3 regions of the Colwellia sp. E150_009 genome follow, and region 2 is predicted to be linked to each of the others. Evidence: predicted binding sites of a transcription regulator. Region 2 holds the regulator's gene; each other region holds the start of a gene.
The links. The regulator FNR, encoded in region 2, switches genes on or off when oxygen is low (the NO sensors DNR and NnrR bind a similar motif). The targets are predictions, from matches to a motif close to TTGATCTAGATCAA.
Positions count from the first base shown of each region.

Region 1: a site for FNR is predicted at 2,319-2,332, ahead of ACE1OF_RS14160 (YdcH family protein). Genes of this name have one in related genera too.
Region 3: a site for FNR is predicted at 2,569-2,582, ahead of ACE1OF_RS14080 (OmpW/AlkL family protein). Genes of this name have one in related genera too.

Region 1 covers NZ_JBHFOM010000034.1:15,284-20,894, reverse strand. Annotated here, with positions in the region: gene glyS (glycine--tRNA ligase subunit beta) at 1-1,448, shown strand, start outside; gene lepB (signal peptidase I) at 1,514-2,185, opposite strand; gene ACE1OF_RS14160 (YdcH family protein) at 2,413-2,664, shown strand; gene tusA (sulfurtransferase TusA) at 2,707-2,952, opposite strand; gene ACE1OF_RS14150 (transglycosylase SLT domain-containing protein) at 3,054-4,988, shown strand; gene pepQ (Xaa-Pro dipeptidase) at 5,118-5,611, shown strand, end outside.
Region 2 covers NZ_JBHFOM010000015.1:3,638-9,248, forward strand. Annotated here, with positions in the region: gene ACE1OF_RS08715 (hypothetical protein) at 1-562, shown strand, start outside; gene ACE1OF_RS08720 (glucosaminidase domain-containing protein) at 586-1,446, shown strand; gene ttcA (tRNA 2-thiocytidine(32) synthetase TtcA) at 1,516-2,427, opposite strand; gene uspE (universal stress protein UspE) at 2,612-3,550, opposite strand; gene fnr (fumarate/nitrate reduction transcriptional regulator Fnr) at 3,689-4,408, opposite strand; gene ACE1OF_RS08740 (sulfite exporter TauE/SafE family protein) at 4,505-5,233, opposite strand; gene ccoS (cbb3-type cytochrome oxidase assembly protein CcoS) at 5,230-5,454, opposite strand; gene ACE1OF_RS08750 (heavy metal translocating P-type ATPase) at 5,465-5,611, opposite strand, start outside.
Region 3 covers NZ_JBHFOM010000034.1:50-5,660, reverse strand. Annotated here, with positions in the region: gene dprA (DNA-processing protein DprA) at 1-84, shown strand, start outside; gene ACE1OF_RS14100 (DUF494 family protein) at 116-589, shown strand; gene ACE1OF_RS14095 (DNA topoisomerase family protein) at 693-1,283, shown strand; gene purE (5-(carboxyamino)imidazole ribonucleotide mutase) at 1,342-1,845, shown strand; gene ACE1OF_RS14085 (Sua5/YciO/YrdC/YwlC family protein) at 1,940-2,494, shown strand; gene ACE1OF_RS14080 (OmpW/AlkL family protein) at 2,690-3,361, shown strand; gene aroE (shikimate dehydrogenase) at 3,477-4,286, shown strand; gene ACE1OF_RS14070 (hypothetical protein) at 4,299-4,529, shown strand; gene ACE1OF_RS14065 (gamma carbonic anhydrase family protein) at 4,581-5,126, opposite strand.

The DNA of each region.
Region 1 (5,611 bases), on a different contig from region 2:
AAGCTGAATTATTAAAAGCCTTTGTGGTCGTTGATTATCAAGCTCGCCAAGATAAAATTGTTTCGCAAATCAAGCAGGTTGCAACAGATATTTCAGCGGTAGCTTTAATTGATGAAGACTTATTAGAAGAAGTAACCTCATTAGTTGAATGGCCAGTAACGTTAGTGGGTACCTTTGATAGTGATTTTCTTAAAGTACCCGCAGAGCCGTTAATTTATTCAATGAAAGATCATCAAAAATACTTTCCAGTAACAACAAATGATGGTGAATTAGTAAACAAGTTTATTTTTGTTAGTAATATTGAGTCTAAAGATCCTCAGCAAGTTATTTTTGGTAATGAAAAAGTTATTCGCCCACGGTTAGCCGATGCAGAGTTTTTCTTTAAAACAGATCAAAAGCAAACACTGGAATCAAGATTATCAACGTTAGAATCAGTATTATTTCAAAAACAACTTGGTACATTAAAAGCAAAATCAGAGCGAATTGCGGAACTAAGTAAAGTGATTGCTCAACAGTTAGGCGAGAACAGTGAAGATGCTTACCGTGCAGGTTTGTTAAGTAAAACAGATTTGATGTCTGACATGGTGTTAGAGTTCCCACAAGTGCAAGGCACCATGGGCAAATACTATGCTATCAATGATGGTGAAGCTTCAACTATAGCCCAAGCATTAGAAGATCAATATCGTCCTAGGTTTGCTGGTGATAGTTTACCAGAGGCTAATATTGGTTGTGCAGTTGCGATAAGTGATAAAATTGATACGCTTGTTGGTATCTTTGGTATTAATCAGCCACCTAAGGGCGATAAAGACCCATTTGCACTACGAAGAGCAGCAATTGGTGTAATACGTATTATTATTGAAAAACAGCTTGATTTAGACCTTGCTACGCTTATTAGCGAAAGTATTGCTTTATTTGGGGATAAGTTAAGTAATGCTAATACAGCAGAGAACGTACTTGATTTTGTAATGGGTCGCTTCCGTGCATTTTATCAAGAGCAAGGTATTGCTGTAGATGTTATTCAAGCGGTACTTGCTAAAAAGCCAAGTGCACCACTAGATTTTGACAAACGCATTAAAGCGGTAAGTTATTTCGGTCAATTACCAGAAGCAGAAACCTTAGCGGCTGCCAATAAACGTGTCGGTAACATTCTTGCCAAGTTTGAAGGACAACTTTTTGATGAGTTTAAAATTGAGTTAGCGTCTGAAGAGCCAGAGAAAGACCTAGCAACTATATTCAAAGCGGTAAATTTAAAAGTAGTTCCATTAATGGCGGATAAAAACTATCAAGCCGCTTTATCTGAACTTGCACAATTAAAAACACCCATCGATACATTCTTTGATAACGTTATGGTGATGAGTGATGACGAAGCGGTAAAAATAAACCGCTTAACATTACTGAATGAAATACGAAATAGCTTCTTTGCTATTGCGGATATTTCTCAACTATAAAAATAGTTGTATCGTAAAATGAAAGACAAAGGGTATAGCAATATGCCCTTTTTGTTATCCAAAAATCAAATAGAATAAATATCTTTAAAAAATCTATTGTCTCGTGGTAAATAATAATTGTCATAATTGAACGAAAATGCAACAGATGTGGCTTTACCTTTGATCTCATGACGAGGTACAAAACCATAAACACGCGAGTCTGCACTGTTACGGCGATTATCGCCAAGAACAAGGTAGTGATTGTCAGGTACTGTTATCGGTCCAAAATTACTAAGCTCATTACTACTATTTTTATCGATACGAATGGTATGGCTGATGGTATCAACTTGCTCGGTAGCAAATAACTGCTGAGCATTTTGCTTGCTGGTTTGCTCGGTAACTTGATAATTCAGTGGCTTACCATTGATATAAAGCTTTTCATTCTTCATTGCAATCACATCACCGGGCAATCCTATCATACGCTTAATCAGGCGATTGTCGGCAGCCTCTGATTCAAACACGACTATTTCACCACGTTGTGGTTCACTTATTGTAAGCAAAGAATATTGGCTGAAAGGTAATTTTAAATCATAAGCCATTTTATTAACAATGACTCTGTCACCGATTTTAATGGTAGGTAGCATTGAGCCAGTAGGTACTGTGTACCAATCGGCAACGGCACTTCGAAAAACGGACATTAATAAAATAAAAAGTATAAATGATTTGTTATTTTGCCAAAATTTTGTGAAAAAACGCATAAATAGATTATCCAAATAGTAAAAAGACCTAGGTATAGAGTTTTTTACTAGCCTAAAGTTCCAGTAATACATACTTACTTACAACTAATTACGGTGCTGGTTTTGTGATAAGATTAAGATAACCCTGATAGCTTTGAGCTAGATCAATTACTACCGAGAATATAAGAGTAGAGTAAAGATGAAAAGAGCATAAATATTAAGATATTAACGGCATACAGGAGAATACTATGATTATAGAAAAACATGACCTTCATCACGAATTCCCAGAATTTGAAGCTGAAATTCATCACCTGAAAATGAATGATAATCATTTTGCTCGTATTTTTAATGATTACCATGAAGTTAACCAGGAAATTGTACGAATAGAACAAGGAGTAGAGAACACCAGCGATGAATATTTAGAGCAGAAAAAAAAGGAACGGCTTCAATTTAAAGATGAACTATTTGTAATGTTGAAAAAGGCAGAATTACCAGCTTAAATATTTAGAGAAGTAGATAAACTTGGAGGAGGGCTATCTATGTTAGCTCTTCTTAATAACATATAAATAGGGTTTTTGATCTATTTTTTTAGCAACAAGTTCATGCTCCATAAATTGACAAAAGCTGGGGATATCACGTGTTGTTGATGGATCGTCACACGTTATTAATAGGGTTTCTCCGCTTAATATTTTTCGTATTTTTAGTCGAACCATCATGACTGGTTCAGGGCAACGTAGTCCTATAGCATCGAGAGAATGATCTGTTTGTTGAAAAATGTCGTTAAGCATAAAAATAAGTTCGTTAGATGAAATTGCTATTGTCATCGTATTTTACATCATTTTTATTTATACTCTAGAGTAATGAATGTGTTTTGCGAATAGAGAAGTTAATGTTAACTAGTTTAGTGTTGAAACGAGTATTAGCGCTAATAATAGTGATTTATAGCTCAATTTCGCCTGCGAGTGAGCCGATAAAACTAAGTGTAAATAAAGCTCAACAACAAAGTTTTATAAAAGCTGAGAAACTAATGCACAAAAGTAACTCGGTCCAATTTCAAACACTCTATAATCAACTTCATTATTACCCTTTACAACCTTATTTAGATCAGCGAAGACTGATGTATAAAATGCAACTTTCTGATGCAACAGAAATAAACACTTTTTTAGCTAAATACCAAGGTACGCCACTTGATTGGCCATTGCGAAAAAAATGGTTGAATTTTCTTGCAAGCAGGAAACAAGGCATATTGTTTTTGCAAGCATTTAAGCCTACTGCAAATGTTAAATTGACGTGCCATCAACTCAACTTCAAATTACAGTCAGGAGTACCTGAAAGTGATATTTTACCGCAGGTTACAAAACTGTGGGTTGTAGGTAAATCTCAAGATAAAGCTTGTGATCCCCTTTTTGAAAGGTGGAAAAAAGCTGGATATCAAACAAATGAACGTATTTGGCAGCGTTTAGGTTTGGCTGCAAATGGTGGAAAACACACACTCATTCCATATTTAACTAAATTATTACCAACAGAACAGCAATATTTAGGAACGTTATGGCATAAAGTTAGACGTGATCCTTCAATTGTCAGTAAATTAAAAAATTTCCCAAATAAGTCTGCAAGAGAAACAGAAATATTAACCTATGGCTTAAATAGGCTCATTTGGCGCTACCCTGATAGCGCATTACGTAGTTTTAAAAAAGCACAACTTAAGTTTAATTTTACTCAACAACAACATCAACAAATAACTGAAAAATTTGCCTTAGCTTTATCTGCAAAAAATCATCATGCTGCTCAACAGTGGTTAGATAAGTTAGATTATAATTTGCTTAGTAAAAATATATTGCAATGGCGCTTATCTCAAGCATTAAAACAGCAGGATTGGGAGCGTTTGATTAGTGAAATCAAACAATTGCCGAATGAGCATAAAGACGATTTAAAATGGAAGTATTGGTATGCAAGAGCTTTAATTGCAACCAACATGGATGAATCTGGTGAGCTCTTATTGCAGCAATTGGCTAATGAGCGTCATTATTATGGTTTTCTCGCTGCAGGTTATTTAAAAATCCCTGTAAATTTACAAAATAGGCCCTTAGATTTTACATTGGAAGAAAAGCGTAATCTTATTAACTATCCTGCTGCAAAAAGAGCATTTGAATTTTATTCTTTAGGGCGATTTCGTCAAGCTCGGTCAGAATGGAATTATTTAATTGCTCAATTGAATGATCGTGAAAAATTAGTTGCAGCCAAAGTCGCTAATGAAAATCAATGGTTTGATCGCACTATTTTTACCTTGGCAAATGTTGGCTATCTAGATGATGTAGGGCTACGTTTTCCTAAAGCCTACAATGAAGAAATACATTATTACTCTTTGGCACAAAAAATAGCACCTTCTTGGGCTTTTGCTATAGCGCGCAGAGAAAGTTCTTTTATGCATGATGCTAATTCACCCGTAGGCGCGAAAGGATTAATGCAGATAATGCCTAATACAGCTAAACACTTGCAAAAAGGTAAAATAAATACACGGTATTTATTAAATGCAAAAAACAATATTAAATTAGGCACTAAATATTTGAAAATATTACTTGGCAAAACAAAAGGTAATGCAGTACTTGCAACAGCAGCATACAATGCAGGGCCATATAGGGTTGGTACATGGGTTGATAGTGTTCAAGCAGTGCCTGCTGATATTTGGATTGAAACAATTCCTTATAAAGAAACTAGGAATTATGTTAAAAGTGTTCTTGCCTACCAAGAAATTTATGAGAATAAACCAGGGCAGGTTAGTCAGATTTTTGAAAATGTCATTAATATGAGTATTGGCGGTTAGTATCAGTATTTTCTATAAAAGAAAACAAAGTGTAAAAAATGCTGCACAACTTAATATAAGCGTCATAATGCTATTATGGCTTGCCAATAAAAGGGTGTGTTATGATATCGAAAATTTTTCGGAGGGTTTATGAATACATTATCTAACAAGTTGAAAGAAGAATATTCAGCACATATTGATTGTTTACAACAGCGAATAAGGCAAGCTTTGTCTTATGAAAAAATTGAAGGTGTTGTTATTCATTCAGGTCAAGAAATAAAAGCATTTCTTGATGATAATGCATACCCTTTTAGAGTTAATCCTCATTTTAAACATTGGTTACCCTTAATTGATGTGCCCAACTGTTGGCTGATAGTGAATGGTGAAGACAAACCAACTCTTATATATTATCAACCTGTTGACTTTTGGCATAAGGTAATCCCTTTGACCGATGATTATTGGCATGAATTCTTTCATATAAAAGTACTGACTCAAGCAAGTGGGGTTGATAAGTTACTTCCCTATGATAAAAAAGATTTTGCTTATATTGGTAGTCATATTGAAGTAGCAAAAGCGTTAGGTTTTGAAGATATCAACCCTGAACGGCTGCTTAATTATATCCATTATCATCGTGCCTATAAAAC
Region 2 (5,611 bases):
GCCTTTTGTTGGTGGTATTGAAATGATGGGAGTTCAGCATGCTATTGGTATGCAAACACATGCCAAAATGATATTTTCTTTTTTATCTCGGGCGAGCTGGGTAGTATTATGCGCATTATTTACCTCAATATTAATTAGCATTGGTTTTCAATTGTTTGTGCTGCCAGGCATCTTTTTAGCCGTAACGTTATCATTAACCATACCTCTTGTTATTGAAAAAAAAATGACGCCTATGAAAGCGATCATCTTATCTATTCAAACATTACGATTTAAGTTTTTTGCTATTCTTTATTTGTACTTCATTTTACTGCTATCACTTGTTGTTTTATTTATGCCATTGGCTTTTTTACTTGAATCGAGTTTTGCTCCGTTAGGCGTGATGATTTTGTTAATTGGCGTGTCGTTTCTTGCCCCTTTATTTTATAATGTCAAAGGTATTTTATATCGTGAAATTTTTGGTATTAGTTTAGCTACCAATAAGCCTATTGACATTACTTTGTTAACAAATAGCGCAAAATCAGATAAAAATTCATCAGACAGTGATGATACCTTTTCTGCATAAACCGACTTATTTATGGAATTCTTATGAAAAACTCAATACTAATTAAGGTTGAATTGTTTTTGTTCGCTATTTTTTTGATTGCCCCTTTTACTTTTTTGAAACCCACGGTAATGAATAAAACGATTGAATCAACACCAATTGAAATAAAAGCCAAAACACAAGCCCAAGTAACTGCGGATGAAAAATCTGAAAAAATAATTAAAAAAACAGTTGAAAAACCTTTACATAATGTGGAATTGCCAGATTTTGCTGCAATAGATGACATAAAAACCAAAAAGAAAAAGTTTTTTAACTTTATAAAACCTGTTGTGGTTAAACAAAATAGAAAACTATTAGAAACTAGAGCAAAGCTTAATACTTGGATTGAAAAAGTATCACTAGAATTACCTTTATCTGAACAAGAACATCAAGAATTAAACCGTTTAGCAAAGCAATATCAAGTAAATAAAAATGCGTCAACATTAACAAAATTAAATGCTCTGTTATCACGTGTTGACATTATTCCTATTCCATTAGTTTTGGTTCAGGCAGCAAATGAGTCGGCTTGGGGAACCTCTCGGTTCTCTCGTATCGGCCTGAACTTTTTTGGTATTTGGTGCTATCAACAAGGATGTGGCATGGTGCCAAGTGGAAGAAGCACTGGTGAAATACATGAAGTGGCTGCTTTTCAGAGTCTAGAAGAAGCGGTTGTACGGTATTATAAAAACATTAATACTAACAATGCATATAATGTGTTTAGAACCATACGGGCTGAATTACGGTCACAAGAACAAAATCTTAACCCTACAGTACTTGCAACAGGCCTATTACCGTATTCTGAACGTGGTGTAGATTACGTCATTGATATCACTAATATGCTAAGACATAATCAACAGTACTTTTAGCTATAAGGATAGTTGGGGAGTATGAAGTGAAATCAATATATAAGTTATTGTATTATAAAATGTATGGTATTATTTCACTTCAATCACATTTAACTCATTATTATGCTTAGTTGTATTACTAAAATTGTTATCTATTTCAGCTTCATCAAATGCTAGATCACCACCATTGATTACACCTGATGTACTATCAATATTTTTGAAATTGAATAAATTACCGTCACAAAGGTGAGAAGGTACAATGTTTCGCATGGCTGTGAACATTGACTCTATTCTGCCTGGTGATTGCTCGTTCCAGTCGTTTAACATGCGTTTAATATTTTGTCGTTGCATATTGGGTTGAGAGCCACATAAGTTACACGGAATAATTGGAAACTGCTTTAGCTCGCCGTATTGAATTAATTCGCTTTCTTTGCAAAATGCTAAAGGGCGAATAACAACATGCTCACTATTGTCTGAAACCAATTTGGCTGGCATAGCTTTCATTTTTCCACCATAGAACATATTTAGCATCAAGGTTTCAATCATGTCATCACGATGATGTCCTAAGGCAATTTTAGTTGCGCCTAAGTTTTTGGCTGTTTTATAAAGTACAGCACGGCGCAGTCTTGAGCATAAACTACAGGTGGTTTTTCCTTCAGGAATTTTATCTTTTACTATGGTGTAGGTATCTTCTTCTATTACATGGTACTCAATACCTAAGCTGTCTAAGTATTGAGGCAGAATATGTTCAGGGAAACCAGGTTGTTTTTGATCTAAATTTACCGCGATTAATTCAAAATTAATTGGCGCGGATTCTTTTAATTTCATTAGAATACTAAGTAAGGCATAACTGTCCTTACCGCCTGATAAACACACCATGATTTTATCGCCATCTTCAATCATATTGTATTCAGCTATGGCTTGACCAACATTATGACGTAGGCGTTTTTCTAATTTTGATAGTTGAGATTTTTGCACGGCTGTTAAGCGGGTAGAGTTCATGTTGCAGATTCTTTAGTACGCAGAATGTAAAGTGATAGATTTTACGCCATCGATTTTGCGGCGCATTATTTTTCGAGGTATTATAGGACTTTTATACTTTTAAAGCTAGTTGATACTATAGGGGATATTGTCATAAGGGGCCTGTAGTCAGCCCCTTGCTATGATATGTTTTTTTGGATAATAATTATTCTAGCGGTGAAACATAGCCATCAGGTTTTAGTGCTAATACATCACAGTCAAGTTGATCAATAACGTGTTCAGCGGTGTTACCTATTAAAGCTGCTGATATACCTGTTCTACCTATGGTGCCCAATATTACTAGCTCAGCATCAATTTTTGTTGCTACGTGCTCGATGACTGTTTCGGGCAAACCTTCTTCAACATGTGTGTTATCAATACTAATATCAAACTTATTTGCATGAGTGATCATAGCTTGTTCGTGATGCTTAAGCATGGTGTCGTTATATTCAGTTGAATTAAACTCAGGTATTTCAATAGCAATATTAACAGGCGTACCAGGAAATGAATTAACTAAATGGACATTACCTTTTATAAGTTGTGCTAATTGTTTGGCTTCTTGTGTTATTTTTAGATTGAGTGAGTGGTGTTCTGCTTCATCACTGCCAACATTAACTGCAGCGAGAATATTACCATTGCTTGGCCATTCATGCTCTTTTACAAGTAGTACTGGGCAGGGGCATTTTCGTAATATGTGCCAATCAGTAGGTGTAAATACAACGGATTTTAGTTTGTCATGTTGATGAGTGCCTTTAATTACAAGATCGTATTTTTCTTGAATAACACGCTCAACAATGGCTTCAAAGGGGCGGTTATGCCAAACAACTTGGCTCGTTATTTTAATCTCAGGATTTAAATCACTAATGATGTCAGTAAGCCAAAGTTCTTTATCTTTGATTACTGATTGGCGCATTACATCACGTTCATCACTTGAGAGAATTGTGGTCATTTCATAAGAGAAGTCGAAAATACTTAAAAAGGCCGTAACATTAACCTTATTACCACTCGCGTCGATGCTGATGGCTAAATCAATTGCTCTTTTTAATGCTTTTTGATCGTTAGTTGTTGGGTCAATAACAACCAAAATGTTTTGATAGGTATTCATGATAACTCTCACCTTTGCTATAAATTAAGTAAAGCCTACCTATGTTTATAGCAAAAATGAAGAATTAATGCTTGTTTTAAATCAATTTTTTTAATATTTTAATAGTAGCTTAACTATAAGTTTATCGCTAAAAGTATTTTATAGCTCAGAGCAATCTATTAATTCATCAATGTCGAGTATGGTAATAAGCTTACCATCAACTTTTATTAAACCATTTTTATGGAAGCGGTTTAATAAACGACTGATTGTTTCAACGGTTAAACCAATATAATTGCCAATATCACTGCGTGTCATGGTTAAACGGAATTCAGAAGAGGATAGACCTCTAGCATGATACCTGTCACTTAAACTAACTAAAAAAGTAGCAACTCGTTGTTCAGCATTTTTTCTGTTTAATAAAGTTAGCATTTCTTGATCAGTGCGAATTTCATTACTCATTAAACGCAAAACTTGTTTTTTAAGTTTAGGCATAGTGTTTGATAACTTGTCTAAACTATTATACGGAATTTCACAGATCATTGATGTTTCTAGTGCTTGGGCAAAACTTTTATGTTCTGAATCAGCAATTCCATCAAAGCCGAGTAAATCACCTGCTAAATGAAAACCTGTGATTTGTTCTTCACCTTGCTCATTTACAGTGAAGGTTTTAAATGTACCGGAACGTATAGCATAAAGTGCGTGCATTTCTTGACCATCAGTAAACACTTTATCACCTTTATGAAATGGACGTTTACGATCAATTATTTCATCAAGGCTATCTAGCTCTTGATTATTTAGCGTGAAAGGGAGACAAAGTTCACTAATGCTACAGTTTTGACACTTAATATGCTGTGTACCAGGGCAACTATTCTTTGGCATAGATTACTCATTAATATTAGAGAAATAGATTGTTTTTAAATACCCTTACTACAGCATAAGGGTATTTGCTCTAATTCCTTGGACTAGACTATGGTATTAGAACATTTGTTGATATGCAACAATAAAACTGTAAATACCGTAGGATATTAGAATTAATGCCATTGTTTGTCTTACAAGTGGCTTGATTAGGTGCTTTTTCATACTAGTCATGCCAATAGAAAGGGTTAACAGGGCAGGTAATGTTCCTAGACCAAAAAAAAGCATAATGCTTGCCCCTGAAACTATACTACCACTTGCTAAAGCCCAAGTCAGCGTTGAATAAACTAACCCACAAGGTAACCAGCCCCAAATAACACCTAGTGATAAAGCTTTGGCAGGTGAATTGACTGGAATGGCCTTACTGGCTAATGGGGAGATATATTGCCATAAGTACTTCCCTAACGCTTCAATGCGGTTTAGCCACATTAGCCATTGTCCGAGGTATAAACCAAGTAAGATCATGAAAACTGCAGAAATTATGCGTAAGGCGGCAAGAGGGGCTCCAAGATTTTTTGCTGCAATAGAGCCAGTAAAGCCAACAATGGCACCGATAAATGCGTAAGAAGTAATTCGGCCTAAATTATAACAAATAACTAAAATGGTTTTGTTGTAAGCTTTACAGGGATTTTCTTGATTATTAACGGGAATTTGTTGATTTTCATATTTATGTGGGACTGGTGTTGGTAGAGCAGAGGTAAGCATAGAAGTAATGCCGCCACACATCGCAATACAATGACCAGAGCCAAGTAAACCAATCACAAAAGCGGAGAGCAAATCAAGATTCATTTATCTATTCGCTGATTATTAACTGTTTCTTGCTGTTTATCGGTGTTATGTGTAACTTGCGACTTATTGTTGCTTTCATCTTTAGCATCATCAAACAGAATACTCATGCCTTGTTTCTCTAAATCTTCAAACTGTTCAGTTTTTACAGCCCAAAAAAAGAGATAAATACCAAGAGCAGTGAGTAATACGGCAATTGGAATTAATATATAAATAATACTCATATCTTTACTCTTAGTGTGGTTTAGTATTGAAAGCTGATGCACTGTTTTTTAGTAATCGTAATGAATTACTTATGACTAAAATTGAACTGACAGACATGCCAATAACAGCCATATAAGGAGTAATAAAACCACATACCGCTAAGGGGAGTACAATGGC
Region 3 (5,611 bases), on a different contig from region 2:
ATTCAAGAAGTGCTCACTCGGCTTACAATATTGGAATTGAATGGTTTGGTAGCTGCAGTACCAGGAGGCTACCTTAGGTTATAGTAACATATCCAAGGTGAATGAGGGGCTAGTTATGTTCGATATATTAATGTATTTATTTGAAAATTATATACATAGTGAAGCTGAGGTTATGGTTGATCATGACATCTTAACTGATGAGTTAACACGGGCAGGTTTTCATCAAGATGAAATATACAAAGCACTGAGTTGGTTAGAGAAGCTAAGTGCACTACAAGATTCTGATGCTTATCCTTATTTGACTCGTGTTGGTAACAAATCTTTTCGCATTTATACTGAAAATGAAATGCAGTTGCTTGACACTCAAAGTCGAGGCTTTATTTTATTCTTAGAGCAAATAAATGTGCTAGATTTTACTACGCGTGAAATGGTGATTGACAGAATTATGGAGCTAGATACCAATCATTTCTCACTAGATGATCTAAAGTGGGTTATTTTAATGGTACTATTTAATGTTCCAGGGCAAGAAAATGCTTATTCTCAAATGGAAGAGCTTATTTTTGATGAGCAAGAAGGGTTGCTACATTAAGTTATGCATTTAAGTTTTCTGAAGCTCAAAATTTAGGTACTAGTTTTTTAAAGGTAAGTTGTGGCATAATATGTCACAACTTATTCGTGCTTTTGTACAACTAATGTCAGATTCATTTGATCCCAATAAAGGGAAGCCTCTATTTACTCGGCATGAGCATGCGCTAGAAAAAGCTTATGAAATTTGCCCTGATTGTGGTTCTGAGCTCACAATAAAACGTGGAAAAACAGGTGCCTTTTTTAGTTGTTCCAACTATCCTAACTGCCAATATACTCGATCAGTTGTTGAACACGAAAGGGTAGAGGATACGCCTTTATCTGGAAGTGTATGCCCCTTGTGTGGGCACGAATTAGCAGTAAAACAAGGCCGATACGGCATGTTTATTGGATGCACTAATTATCCTGAGTGTCATCATATAGAAGAAGGTCAACCGCATGAGAAGCTAGATGTAAGCTGTCCTGCTTGTCAAAGCAAAGGTAATATTGGTCAATTACAAGAAAAAACTAACCGCTTCGGAAAAACCTTTTATTCTTGTGATCAATACCCTAAATGCAAATATGTTTTAAATTACCAACCTGTAGATCATGTTTGCCCACAGTGTCAATGGCCCGTATTAGTTAAACGTATTATGGCAAGTGGCGAAGTGTTGAGCTGCCCACAAAAACAATGCGATTATAAACATAAAATACTATAAATATTATTCTAATTTAATTTTAACCTTTTATTCTTAAACCTACAGAAAGAGAAATATTATGACTTCACCATTTGTTGCCATTTTAATGGGTTCTGATTCAGACCTACCTGTAATGCAAGCGACTATTGATATTTTAAAGCAGTTTGATATTACACATGAAGTGCGAGTTCGTTCAGCTCATAGAACCCCTGACGCTGCTAAAGCTTATGTTAAAGATGCAGAAGAACGTGGCTGTAAAGTGTTTATTTGTGCTGCAGGTTTAGCCGCACATTTAGCCGGTGCTGTTGCTGGTATGACGACAAGACCTGTTATTGGCGTTCCTGTTGATTGTGGGCCTCTACAAGGGCATGATGCGTTGCTTTCAACGGTTATGATGCCAGGTGGTATTCCTGTGGCAACAGTAGCAATTGGTAAAGCAGGCGCTAAAAATGCGGGCTATTTAGCCGCTCAAATTTTAGGTGTAGCAGATCAAATCATGGCCGATAAGGTTAAAGCAGAGCGAGTATCAAATGCTGAAGCTTTATTAGCTAAAGACGAAGCAATGCAAGCTAAATTAAAGTAATCATTATTATTTTAGGTGAGTATTCATGGATTTTATCAACTTGAATACTCACTTTATATTTATTATTTTTTGAAATGGAATTTTCATGACACTTATCTCAACAATTCACACTGCTGCAGAAGTTTTTTATCGGGGCGGTATTATTGCTTATCCAACTGAGGCTGTTTTTGGTCTAGGTTGTGATCCAGATAATGATTTAGCACTTCAAAACTTATTAACGATAAAGCAAAGACCAGCTTATAAAGGGTTAATTCTATTAGCTGCAGACTACTCACAACTTCTTCCTTATATTAATGATGCTGCTTTGAGTCAAACTCAAAGACAAATTATTCTTTCACGTTGGCCTAATGCAATTACTCAGGTGTTACCTGTTATAAAAGGCACTTCACCTTTACTTCGTGGTGATTTTAATTCTATTGCCGTGCGTATTACTGACCACGTAGATGTTGTGTCACTATGCCAACAAACCAACAAACCTATTGTTTCAACCAGCGCTAATCTAGCAGGTCAAAGTCCAGCTAAAACATGGCAGGAAGTTAAATCACAGCTTGGAGACAAAGTAGACTTTATTATTAAAGGTAAAACGTCTGGTTTGCTAAAACCTTCAAAAATTATCAATGGTCTAACAGGAAAAATATTACGATGTTAATTAATGATATTTGTGATAAATATCAAAATATTAAGGTCTTTTTTAATAGGACGGCTAGTAAAGATTGAAATAAGTTGATTTAAATCAATATTACAACGTTCGCTAATTAACTAACTTGAAAACATTGCGCTAAATCAAGTTTTTCAACGCTAATAAGCTTATTATATCCACAAATTTTCTAGGGATATAATTATTATGAAAAAATCATTACTAACAATTGCATTATTATCTACTCTTTCAACAGCTGCTTTTGCTCATCAAGCTGGTGATATTTTAGTCCGAGGTGGAGCAACATCGGTTAATCCTGATAGTGAAAACACAGCCGTTTTACTTTCTGGTGCTGATTCTACAATGTCACTTTCTGTTGATGATAATACTCAACTTGGTTTAAACCTTGTCTATTTTTATGACAGTAATTGGGCTGTAGAACTATTAGCAGCAACGCCCTTTACACATGAAGTTACTATTCACGATCCAAATGCAGTATTAGGTGTTGATGGTGCTAAGCTTGCAGAAGTAACGCATTTACCGCCTACACTAAGCGCTCTTTACTACATTGACACAAATTCGGCGTTTAAACCTTATGTGGGTGTGGGTATTAATTACACAGTCTTTTTTGAAGAAGAATTTGAGGCAGCACCAAAAAGTTTAGGATTAACTAACTTAAAGTTAGATGGTTCATTTGGGCTTGCCGTTCAACTAGGTGCTGACTATGAAATTAATAAAAATTGGTCGGTGAATTTCTCTGCTAGATATATAGATATTTCTACAGATGCAACATTTGATGTAGCGGGTGATAATATTGGTAAAGCAACAGTAGATGTAGATCCTATGGTTTACTCTCTAATGGTTGGTTATAAGTTCTAATACAATTTTAAAGTATAATTCAGATTAAAAAGCAGTAATTATTTACTGCTTTTTTTATGTCCTTAAATCGTCAATTCAGTTAATCTACAATTAATAATAATCTTAGGTAAATTTTATGGATCAATATCGTGTTTTTGGTAACCCTATAAAACAATCACGTTCCCCATTTATTCATCAATGTTTTGCTGAAGAAACAAGTCAATTACTAAATTATGAAACGCAGTTTGCTGAATTAGATGGTTTTAATCAGGCTGTAGCAAAATTTATTAACCAAGGTGGTAAGGGTGCTAATGTTACTGCACCTTTTAAAGAGCAAGCCATGGCTATGTGTGATGAATTAACTGCGCATGCTAAGTTTTCTGGCGCGGTCAATACACTAACGTTTAAAGATGGAAAAATATATGGCGACACGACAGATGGTGTGGGTTTAGTAAATGACCTACTTGCTAATAACGTTAAGCTTGAAAACAAGCGAATATTATTACTCGGGGCGGGTGGTGCATCCAAAGGTGTAGTTTTGCCTTTATTAGATCAAAACCCCGAATCTATAACTATTGCCAACAGAACTGTTTCTAAAGCACAATCGATAGTTGAGCAATACACAAATAAACCGCTTTCAGCCTGCTCATTTGATGAGGCTAATGAACAGGTATTTGATATAATTATTAACGCGACTTCTGCTGGTTTAACAGGAAAAGGTTTACCTATTGCTGAAAGCCTTATTACTACTAATAGTATTTGTTATGATATGACTTATGGCAAAGACCTAACCCCGTTTTTGCAAAAAGCAAAAGCATTAAATGCTAAAAAAGTTATTGATGGGCTAGGTATGCTTGTTGGACAAGCCGCCGAAAGTTTTTATATTTGGAGAGGTATAAAACCAAATGTTGACTCTGTAATATTGAAATTAAAGTCGTCATTTTGATAGGGAAAAAGTTTGAACCAAGCAATACTATTTAATGAAGATTTAACTTTTGATGCACAACAAAATGCTTGGTGTTTTACTGCACTGATATCAGGGCAGCTTATTACGATTTATTTTCATTCAGAACAATTAAACAAACTAACGAGCATTGATAGTTTCACTAAGTTTGACTTAGAAGAAACTGTCGAGATTTGGTTAGAAAATAACGAATTGGAAAGTAATGTTATTCATATAAAAACGTGATGATTCGACACAAAGTAATAAGCGTGGAATCATCATAAGTTAGCATATGGTTTAATCGTTTTGATTTAGGTAATCATTTTTTAGATCAATGTAATTTATTGCAGATTGTTTTAAAAATGCTACCTCACTTTCTTTTAGTTTTCTTACTTGTTTTACAGGGTTACCAACATACAAATAACCACTAATGAGTGTTTTATTGGGTGGAACTAAACTTCCTGCGCCAATGAATACATCATTCTCAACAATAGAGCCATCCATAATAATAGCCCCCATGCCAACGAGAATTCGATCGCCTAGCGTACAACCATGCAACATGCATTTATGGCCAATTGTTACATCTGCACCAATAATTAAAGGGTTTCCTGAAGGGTTGTTGGTACTTTTACGTGTTACGTGTAAAACAGTACCATCTTGAACATTAGTTCCCGCGCCTATAGTAATAGTATTAACATCACCCCTAGCTGCAACAAAAGGCCAAATGCTGACATCATCATCCAATGTTATATCACCTATGAGTACTGAAGATATATCAACATAGGTAGCTTTTCCTAAAGTAGGATATATATCATTATATTTTCTTAAATTAGCAACTTCCATAAAATACCTTGCTCAAATTTTAAATAAAAACTAAAAGAACTGTGATGAAAATACCATTATATAAGAAGAATTATAATTAACAGCAAGAATCTTATTAATAATTACTATGTATTAAAACAAAAGAAAAGCATGAAACGTTAGGGAAATAGCCTGATTAAACGGCAATAACGATAAGGTTTGTATGAATGCTAAGCAATTAAACAAATATTACGTTTTTTTTATAAAAAAGAGTTGACGACAGCATATAAATCTCTACAATGCGCTCCAGTTCCAAGGGGTTCAGCCAAAAAGCTTAATCAACTGGATGTTTTGATAAGTTATATCGCTACTTATTTAAGTAGATAAGCTAACTTAACGTTTCAAAATGAAAAACGTGGGAGTTTGAAAAAAACTTTCAAATATATTCAAAAAAACGTTGACATCAAAACTCGGAAGCGTATGATACGCATCCTGCTTCGGGGCTACAGCAACGAAGTCAAGGTTAA